3 regions of the Pseudarthrobacter sp. NIBRBAC000502772 genome follow, and region 1 is predicted to be linked to each of the others. Evidence: riboswitches for the same ligand, from Rfam matches in the RefSeq annotation. Region 1 holds a riboswitch; each other region holds the start of a gene.
The links. Region 1 has a riboswitch for cyclic di-AMP ahead of NIBR502772_RS05630 (hypothetical protein). Riboswitches for the same ligand answer to the same signal wherever they lie in the genome.
Positions count from the first base shown of each region.

Region 2: it holds a riboswitch for cyclic di-AMP, as region 1 does, so the genes downstream of both, NIBR502772_RS06585 (M23 family metallopeptidase) here and NIBR502772_RS05630 (hypothetical protein) in region 1, are expected to answer to the same signal.
Region 3: it holds a riboswitch for cyclic di-AMP, as region 1 does, so the genes downstream of both, NIBR502772_RS14780 (LysM peptidoglycan-binding domain-containing protein) here and NIBR502772_RS05630 (hypothetical protein) in region 1, are expected to answer to the same signal.

Region 1 covers NZ_CP041188.1:1,190,909-1,194,172, reverse strand. The annotation lists gene NIBR502772_RS05635 (cell wall metabolism sensor histidine kinase WalK) at 1-933, shown strand, start outside; cyclic di-AMP (ydaO/yuaA leader) riboswitch at 1,010-1,186, shown strand; gene NIBR502772_RS05630 (hypothetical protein) at 1,192-1,920, shown strand; gene NIBR502772_RS05625 (HAD-IA family hydrolase) at 2,008-2,706, opposite strand; gene NIBR502772_RS05620 (VOC family protein) at 2,764-3,138, opposite strand; gene upp (uracil phosphoribosyltransferase) at 3,200-3,264, opposite strand, start outside.
Region 2 covers NZ_CP041188.1:1,374,481-1,377,744, reverse strand. The annotation lists gene NIBR502772_RS06590 (C40 family peptidase) at 1-221, opposite strand, end outside; cyclic di-AMP (ydaO/yuaA leader) riboswitch at 292-454, opposite strand; gene NIBR502772_RS06585 (M23 family metallopeptidase) at 603-1,427, opposite strand; cyclic di-AMP (ydaO/yuaA leader) riboswitch at 1,431-1,675, opposite strand; gene NIBR502772_RS06580 (metal-dependent transcriptional regulator) at 1,805-2,500, opposite strand; gene serC (phosphoserine transaminase) at 2,778-3,264, shown strand, end outside.
Region 3 covers NZ_CP041188.1:3,204,214-3,207,477, forward strand. The annotation lists gene NIBR502772_RS14770 (cupin domain-containing protein) at 1-316, shown strand, start outside; gene NIBR502772_RS14775 (lytic transglycosylase domain-containing protein) at 339-1,610, opposite strand; cyclic di-AMP (ydaO/yuaA leader) riboswitch at 1,844-2,015, shown strand; gene NIBR502772_RS14780 (LysM peptidoglycan-binding domain-containing protein) at 2,019-2,870, shown strand; gene NIBR502772_RS14785 (YdiU family protein) at 2,940-3,264, opposite strand, start outside.

The sequences.
Region 1 (3,264 bases):
CAGCTTTCCGAGGTGGCAACCCGGGTGGCCCGGCTCCGGCTGGACGCGGGCGAGGTGGCACTCGCGGTGCGCGTCCCGCCGTCGAACTCCAACCCCGGAACCGAAGTGGGCAGCGTAGGGCACGCCCTGAACCTGATGCTGGACAACGTCGCCAGTGCCCTCGAGGCGCGGCAGCGGAGCGAGACCAAGGTGCGGCAGTTCGTTGCCGACGCTTCCCATGAGCTGCGCACCCCGCTGACCGCCATCCGCGGGTACACGGAGCTGATGCGGATGACCGAGGACTTCACGCCGGACGGCCGGAAATCCCTGGCCCGGGTCCAAAGCCAGTCCGAACGCATGACCACCCTGGTGGAGGATCTGCTCCTGCTCGCCCGGCTCGATGAGGGCCAGCCCCTGAAGCTCAGCGAAGTTGACCTCACACAACTCGTGATCGAAACCGTCAGTGACGAGAAGGTCATCGCCCCGGACCACCAATGGCGCCTTGAACTGCCTGACGAGCCGCTCGCCGTCACGGGTGATGCATCCCAACTGCGTCAGGTGCTTGTCAACCTGCTATCCAATGCGCGCAAGCACACGCCGCCGGGAACCACCGTGGTCACCGCTGTCACGAAGTCTGCCAATGGCGGCGCAGCGGTGACGGTAACGGACGACGGCGGGGGCATCCCTGCGGAGTTCGTTGACCACGTTTTCTCCCGGTTTGCCCGCGCAGACGCGGCGCGCAAGGGTACGGCGCCGGCCTCGGGCGCCGGGGCGTCCGAAGGCACAAGTGGCTTGGGCCTGGCCATTGTCCAGTCGATCATGGAGGCCCATGGCGGGAGCGTGGAAGTGACATCACGGGCCGGACGGACGGAGTTCGCATTGCTCTTCCCTGCCGGCGCGCTGGCGCAACCCACTGACGCCCGAGCGCAGCAAGGCGACACACCATCGCCGTGATTCCCGTTACCAAAATGTGACTTAAGGTTCCAGCTCCTGTAGCGTCGATGACGTGTGGTTCCCGTTTGGGCCGCATATCCGGATGACGCCAAGCTCTGCCGCTTCCCGGATTCCGTTTTCAGAGGCAGAGGCGGGGGACCCACCGTCCCGGGCACCAAGTGCCCTTTGGGGTTAAGCCAACACGTGATTGTGCCGTGTGGCCGGATGCCCTCATCCGAACCCGACAGCTAACTCCGCAGGTGTGAGAGGCGATCCATCATGTCTGAATTCAAGGTACAAACGCGCCCGCAGGGCGACACAAAGTCCCACAGCCACCGCAAGCAGACGCGCTTCGGTGCAGCTATGTCCCCATTGTCCAAGGCCGCGCGGATTCCCTCCGTGGGCCAGCGCGTCGCGGTGTTCGCGACGGCGTGCGCCCTGCTGGTCGGCGTCAGCGCCGCGGCACACGCTTCCGAGTCTGCGTCGCTTGCGGCCAGCGCGGACCAGGCCGCCGAACAAGCCAGCGCCCAGTCGAAGCTGAGCTTCGAGACAGCCGAGATCCAGCCCCCGGCCTCCCCGGAAGCTGCGCCGGCCGAGATCAACGTCGCGCCCCAGGCCGCCGAACCGGCACCTGCCCCGGTCCCGGAGCCCGCTCCGGCTCCGGCCCCGGAACCTGCGCCCGCGCCTGTTGTGGCAGTCAACGACCCCGCAGGAGCGCAGGCCTACGCTGCCGGCCAGCTGGCGACGTACGGCTGGTCCGCTGACCAGATGCAGTGCCTGCAGACGCTGTGGACCAAGGAATCCGACTGGACCACCACGGCCACCAACGCCAGCAGCGGCGCGTACGGCATCGTCCAGTCATTGCCTGCTGAGAAGATGGCTAGCGCCGGCGCGGACTACATCACCAACTACCGCACGCAGATCAACTGGGGCCTGAACTACATCCAGGAGCGCTACCAGTCACCGTGCGGGGCGCTGAACTTCCACCTGTCGCACAACTGGTACTAGGCCGACCGAGCGGCGCCGGCGGCCGGCGTCGCTGAGCTGCGCCGGCGGATCACGAAAGTGATCCGCCGGCGTCAAAGCCGGAAAGAGTCAAAGCCGGAAAGAAATGAGCTGCCGTCCCGCGGCGTCCGTTTCCACGGAGGCCGTCACGGCACGGTAATCCGCGATATGCAGCACGCCTGCTGGCAATTCGCCCGCATTCGGACCCACGGCCACCGTCCGGATACCCGCAGCAACGCCTGCCGCGATTCCGGCGGGCGCATCCTCGAACACCACGGCGTCATCCGGTTTCACGCCCAGCAGCCCGGCGGCCATCAGATAGCCTTCCGGGTGCGGCTTGCCCCGTGTGACCAGGTCCGCCGTCACGGCCGTGGCCGGCATGTCCAGCCCGGCAGCGTCCATGCGGATGTCTGCCAGGGTCCTGTCCGCTGAAGTCACCAGCGCCACTGCCTGGGCCGGGAGGCTGCGAAGCAGGTCGGCAGCCCCCGGCAACGCGATGATACCGGCCGTCCGCACCCGTTCCATCGCACCCAGTTCCTCGGTGAGGGCCGCGACGTCCGCTCCCGCCGGCGCGAAACGGCGCACGGTATCGGCAGCCTGGACGCCGTGCGAAGTGCGCAGGATTTCGGCGATGTCCAGGCCGTACCGGGCCGCGAATTCTCCCCAGACCTCCTCCACTACTGCCGTGGAGTCCACCAGTGTGCCGTCCATATCGAAAAGGACGGCCCGGCAGGTCAGTGTTCGTGCGGCGGCAGGTGCTCGTGTGGCGGTAGGTGTGGGGATGTTCATGCTGCCTATTTTGCCTTAGGCGTTACCGGCTCAGGCGTCGCGACCCGGGCGCCGCCCTCAGGCGTCACGGCCCGGGATGTACTGCACCGCCCACTTGTTTCCGTCGGGATCCGCGAAGTAGACGAAGTGCCCCCAGTCCTGGATGTCGATGTCGCTGACCTCCACACCGTTGCCCTTGAGGTGGTCGTGGGCAGCCTGGATGTCGCTGACCACCATCTGCAGGCTTGGGGCTGTGCCCGGAGGGGCGTCATTGAGGCCCTCGCCAATACAAATGGAGCAGGCGGATCCCGGCGGGGTCAGCTGGACGAAGCGAATGCCATCCATGGGCCGCTCGTCGAAATCCGGGTTGAATCCGACTTTGTTGACGTAGAAATCCTTGGCCCGGTCCACGTCGGATACGGGCACAAAAACGAGTTCAAGTTTCCAGTCCATGCGCCACAGGCTAACGGCGGCGGCAGGAAAGCGGAAGACTTACATTCTGGAGCAGCCCGTACTAGCCGGCGATGCCGTACAGGCGGTCGCCGGCGTCGCCGAGCCCGGGAACGATGTAGGACTTCT
Region 2 (3,264 bases), 180 kb from region 1:
GTCTTGATGACGGGGCGTTCGAAGGAAACGGTAGCCGTGGGCGCGGCAGTGACGGCAAGTGCCGTCTGCGCAGAACCGGACTCGGTAGAGGCGGAAACGCCGGCGGTGGAATCCGCGGCGTTGGCCGGAAGCCCCATGCTCAGGATCAGACCTGATGCAGCTGCGATAACAGCAGCCTGGCGACCTACGGTCCCGGCATTGGCACTGACGGCCTTGGACACGGAGCCCAAGGGGTTAGTGCGAACCGGTTGTGCGCGGTGACGCGCAGAAGTATGGCGTGAAGACACGAAGGTAGCCTCTCCCAATGCCTGCGAGGTGAGCTGTCGGATTCGGATGGGAGTCACCCGGCCGCGCTGCTTCACAGTGGAAGCTTTGCGACTTAACCCCAAGGCCTTCAGAATCGAAGACCAAAATTGGTTCCCCCGCCCCTGCCAGACGATGTCATGCGAACGGACCTTGAGCGGTGGCAGAGCTAGGCAATCCACTCAAGAACGTCAACTTCGGAAAAGTTGACGCGCTTTAGACGTTACAGGAGTTCCGAGCCAATGTCACATTCAGGTCACGGCATGTTGCTACGATTCGAGAGTTGGCCATCATTTGGGTCAGAGCCAGCCGGTGGGGTCGACGACTTCGCCATTGATCTGAACCTCGAAGTGGAGGTGGCAGCCCGTAGACGCGCCCGTGGTGCCGCTGAGGGCAACCACGTCGCCGCGGCTGACCGTCTGGCCTACCTTGACGCTGGCGGAGGAGAGGTGGTTGTAGGTGGTTTCAAGGCCATTGCCGTGATCCACCACCACGCGGTTGCCACCGCCGTACTGGTGCCAGCCAACGAAGGTCACGGTGCCGCTGGCAGCGGCCATGACGGAGGTTCCGCACTGTGCCACGTAGTCCTGGCCGCGGTGGAAGTCGCCGGAGCCGCCGGTGATGGGACTGACCCGGAACCCGAAGGGTGAGGCCGTAACCAGCTGGGCCAGCGGCGAGCCAAGGCTTCCGGCAGAGGCGGCGCGGGTAATGGATCCCGCGGACTGGGCGCTCAACAGCTGCTTCAGCTTGCCGTCGGGATCACCCTGGGTCACCACGGACGAGCGGCTGAAATCAATTTGGGCGGCGGCTTCGGCGGTCACTTCGGGCTGCGGAGCAGCGGAAACGGCTAATGCAGCCTGGCCGGGTGCCGGAGTGGCCATCACGGGGCCGGTCACAGGAACCGTCACAGTGAGAGCAAGGCCTGTTGCTGCCAAGGCGATGCCGGCCTTCTGGCCGAGGCCACTGGCGGCGGCGAAATCCGTCATCTGCCGGAAGGGTCCCCGGCGGCGGCGGGCTTCCCGCTGTGGGTCGCGGGGCCTCTCCGCGCTGAAATCCTCGGCCACTCTGGGCGCCGAGGCGGGACCCACCGCGCGACGGCGGCCCCTGGAGTATTGCGTGGTCAAGAATGTTCCTCTCTGGGTAGCCTGCGAAGTTAGCTGTCGGATTCGGGTCAGAGAGTTCAAAGACCCGGTCCGCCGTGACAAGCACTTTGGCGCAGAGATATCCCGTGAGGATCCTTCGCTGGAAGAGGCTTGCTGCTGACGGACTTAACCCCAAGGCAGTCTTACGACTGCCGGTTGTGGTTCCCCCGCCTCTGCCAGTTGGTGACTGATGCACCTGATCCGCTGGCAGAGCTCGGCTCCGGATCAGGTAACGCTTTTGTATCGACGCTGAGTTTCAACTATAGGTGATTAACTTGGACAGTAACAATTCCGTTACCTTTGCGGAACCTTGCGTCGCTGCGCTATGGAACGGCCCCACACGGCGGACCGCCTTCCCGTCAGCTGACGGAAACGAAGACGTGGGATGCCACTTCCGGGGGCAGCTCGAGCGCCCCTTCGATTCCCGGAACGCGCACCGAAATGTACTCCCCTACGCGCTCCAGGGACACCGTGGCACCGGGCCTGATCCCGCCTTCATCCAACTGGACCAGCAGCTCAGGTTCCACCTGGATGGGCTCAGCCAGCCGGCTGACTGTCACGTTCGACGCTGGCCCGTAGCCCTGCATCGCATCCAGGAGATTAATCACACCGGCGTCTGGGAGCGCGGGCGCCGGCCCGCCCAGGGCGGCCAGCCCGGGGATGGGGTTGCCGTACGGAGACTCGGTGGGGTGGTTGAGCAATTCGTAGATGCGCTGCTCTACACGTTCGCTCATCACATGCTCCCAGCGGCACGCTTCATCGTGGACATAGGCCCAGTCCAGGCCAATCACATCCGCCAGGAGCCGTTCCGCGAGCCTGTGCTTGCGCATCACTTCCGTAGCGCGTTTCCGCCCGGCTTCCGTGAGCTCCAGGTGGCGGTCTCCGGAGACCACGACCAGTCCGTCGCGTTCCATCCGGCCGATGGTTTGGGACACCGTGGGTCCGGAATGCCGCAGCCGTTCGGCGATGCGTGCGCGAAGAGCAACGATGTTCTCTTCTTCAAGCTCCAAAATGGTCCGAAGATACATCTCCGTAGTATCGATCAGATCCGTCATCCAGCTCAGCTCCTCGAGCGCAGTACCTTGCGTTGTCCCACCGTATCGCGTCCCGCTCAGCGGCGAGGTCCGCTAAAAAGCTTAGCCTATTTTGAATTTGTCTGGATAATGCCCGGGCGGAGACAAAGAGTCTCATTGGCCGGACTATGACGGCCCCGGTTCCCCGCCCAATCGAGGGTTCAGGCAGAATAAGGGAGGTCCTTATGCAGTCACCGCCGACTACCGGCCACCCCACCGCCCGGACGTGAGCCACGTCCATGCCGAAATTGGAGCCCCCGTGAGCGAAACCAGCATCACTATTCCCGCCGACCTCCTGCCAAAGGATGGACGGTTCGGCGCAGGACCCTCCAAGGTCAGGCCGGAGCAGCTCGAAGCGCTCTCAGCGGCGTCCAAGACCATCCTGGGCACCTCCCACCGCCAGGCTCCGGTCAAGAACCTCGTGGGCTCCGTCCGTGAAGGCCTCAGCCAGTTCTTCCGCGCCCCCGAAGGCTACGAAGTGGTCCTCGGCGTCGGCGGCTCCACCGCTTTCTGGGACGTCGCCAGCTTCGGCCTGGTGGAAAAGAAGGCCCAGCACCTGTCCTTCGGCGAGTTCGGCTCCAAATTCGCCTCAGCCACCAACAAGGCCCCGTTCCTGGACGCCTCCTCCATCATCAAGTCCGAGCCCGGCACGCGCCCGGTATCGGCCGCCGAGGCTGGCGTGGATGTCTACGCCTGGCCGCAGAACGAAACCTCCACGGGTGTCGCGGCTCCGGTCAAGCGCGTCG
Region 3 (3,264 bases), 2.0 Mb from region 1:
CCCGGACAAAACCGAAGTGGACGTAGTCAACCTCGGCGACTACACCGTTGGCCGGTTCACGTTCAGTCCCGGCTGGCGCTGGTCGGACTGCATCAAGCCGGTGGTCCAGACCGAGTCCTGCCAGAACAACCACGTCGGATACTGCGTTTCCGGGGCACTCAACGTCGAGACCACCAACGGCACCCGGATCAGCATCAGCGCCGGCGACTCCTACACCATTCCGCCCGGACATGACGCCTGGGTGGACGGCGACGAAGCCTTCGTCGGCATTGAATTCCTCAGCGCCGCGGTATTCGCCAAGGCACCGGGAACGTGACGCGGCTGCCGTCCCCCGCAGGTCAGTACCAGTTGTTGGCCACGGAATGGTTCCACGCGCCGCACGGTGACCCGTAGCGGTCAGCGATATAGGACAGGCCCCAATTGACCTGGGTCCGGTAGCTCGTGAGCCAGTCGCTGCCGGCGCTGGCATACTTGCTGGCCGGCAGCGACTGGGCGATCCCGTATGCGCCCGAGTACGGGTTGGTGGCGGTGGTCAGCCAGTTCGACTCCTTGGTCCACAGCGACGCCAGGCACGGAAACTGGTCCTGGCCCCAGCCGTAGGCGCCGAGCTGCCCGGCCGCGTAGTTCTTGGCGCCCGCGGGGTCGTTGACAGCGCCTCCCGGAACGGAAGGCACGACGACGGCGGGCGGCGGGACCGGCGTCGGGCTCGGGACTGGAGGCGGGGCGGGCACGCCGGGTAAAGCAGGTGGGGCCGGAACCGGTTTCTGCGCAGCGGCAAGGGCCGCCGCCTTGGCTGCCGCCTCCGCCTGTTGGCGTGCCTGGTCCTGCGCCGCGGCCCGCTTGGCGGCCTGCGCCGTTTCATACGCGGCCAATGCCACCTGGCCCTGCCGGAACTCCCCCTCCACCGCAGCCGTGGTCCCTTTGAGGGAGGCCAGCTGCGCGGTCAGTTCCTGGCCGTGCTCCTGCTGCTCCGCGATCTGCCGGGACATGGCCTGCTGGGCGGATTGGGCGGCGTCGAGCTTGGTTCTGGCCTCGCCGGACAGGCGCTCGCGCTCGGCCCTGGCCGCCTGCTCCTGATCGGCCAGGGCACGGGAAATGCGTTCGGCGCCTGCAGATTTGTTGACCAGGGCCGCAGTCTTATCGCTGACGATCTGGACGATATTCAGGCCGTGGATGCTGTTGTTCTGCACGGCGTCGAGGGCAACGAAGAAACCCATGTTGGTTCCACCGGTCTTGTACGATTGGGCCGCCAGAGCACCGATTTCCTTCTTGTATTGTCCCAGTTCGGCCGCGGCGCGTGCCGTCTGGGCCGTGAGTGCGTCCACAGTGGAAGTGGCGGCCTGAAGTGCCGCTTCGGCCTTGGCGTACTCCGCGGCGGACGTTACGGCCGCATTGCCCAGCGCCTCTGCTTCAGCCTGGAGTCCGCCCAGCAGCCCGTTGATCCTGGTGACTTCTGCCGCTTTGCCGGCCTCGCTTTTCTTGGCGTTCTGCACGTCTTGCCACGAGGGATACCCGCCGGGCGGCGCGTCGTCGTCGGCATGCGAGGGAAGCAGCGCAGCCGACCCCACCAGGGCGACCGCCAGCAGGCCGGCGAGGGCGGGCAGCCGCATTTTTTGAACAATCCGGGACATAGTTGGTGAGCTTACCGGGCATATACGGATTACGGGGCCTGACCTGCAACATCGTTACCGAGGAGGGAGGGAATCCGAGATGAAGCGCGGGTGGATTTCACGCCTACATTCCGTTACCGGAATGTGACATTGCCGATAACTGGAAGTTATGGTCAAACGGTGGCCCGGCTCAAGCCGGGACATTCCCGCCAGTATGCCGAGCCCTGCCGCTGACCGGGATCCAGTCGCTTTCCAGCTGGCAGGGACGGGGGAACCACGTTTCCACGGCTTTTCGAAGCCTTGGGGTTAAGTCGGTATCGCCCCGTCCCGTGCGGCGGCGCTACCGGCCGGGTATCTCCGACCCGAACCCGACAGCTCACCCCGCAGGCATGGGAGAGGCGATCAACCGTGTCCAAGAATTCCGCTGCCGCACGCCTTCGTGCGGTTCCTGCCCGCTCTACCGTCCTCATTGGCCTGGCCACTGCGGCCAAAACACACCCTCTGACGTTTGGCCGGCCGGCCCTGGTGGCTGTTGCTGCATCCGGCCTGCTGTTCAGCATTGGCGTCCCGGCTCAGGCCGGCGTCCACGGCCCGGACAACTCCGGGACTGCCAACACTCAGGTCCAGACCAGTGCGGCGGCAGCGGCTCCGGCCGCTGTTGCTTCGACTTCCGCTGCAGCAGCCCCCGCCGCGGCCAACGTCCACACCGTCGTTTCGGGTGACACGCTGGGCCAGATTTCCGCCGCCAACGGCGTCCCGCTCAACGACGTCCTTGCCGCCAACGGACTCTCGCTGACCAGCATCATCTACCCCGGCGACCAGATCCTGATCCCTGGTGCCGGCTACACCGCACCGGCTCCCGCAGCGTCTCCCGCACCGGCGCCGGCCTCCCCCACCAACACCGGCATAAGGCTGGCCTCAACGTCCGCACCGGCGGCACAGGCTCCGGCCGGCTCGCTCGGCGCGGCCATCCTGGCTTCCGCCAACTCCCAGCTCGGCATCCAGCAGGACTGCACCGCCATGGTGGAGAAGGCGCTGCGCTCGGTGGGTAAAAGCGTGGGTGACCTGGCTCCCGGCCAGTTCTTCCAGTACGGCCCGGTGGTGGGCACACCGGCCGCAGGGGACCTGGTCATCACGGCCGGCCATGTGGGCGTCTACGCCGGCAACGGCCAGGTTGTCAGTGGCGGGGTGGACGGTTACAAAACCGAAGTGCACTCCATCAGCTGGCTCGCCGGAGCGTCCTTCGTCCGCGTAGCGTGATCCGACCATGCTCGACGGCGGCGGGCGGCACCCAGCCCCGCGCCGCCGTCGTCCATCCCTGGTGTTCTCTCAGGTCCCGCAGAAGGTCCGATAGCTCCCGAAGTCTTCAGGGGCGGGGCCGGCGTAGCGTTCCAGCCCGGGGCGCTGCGTGTACGGATCGGCCAGGACGTCCACCAACCGGTTGAATGGGTCCAGGTCGCCGGCGATAGCCGAGTCCAGAGCCTCTTCAACCAGGTGGTTCCTGGGGATGTAGACGGGGTTGACCCGGTCCATCAGGTCCGCGTCCGGCGCCAGGGCCAGCCACCGCGCGGCCCAGGCGTCGAAGGCTTCGGGGTTCGCAAACATGGACCGCGCAGTTTCCGGCGTACCGCGGGCCGCCGAGCCGAGGCTCCGG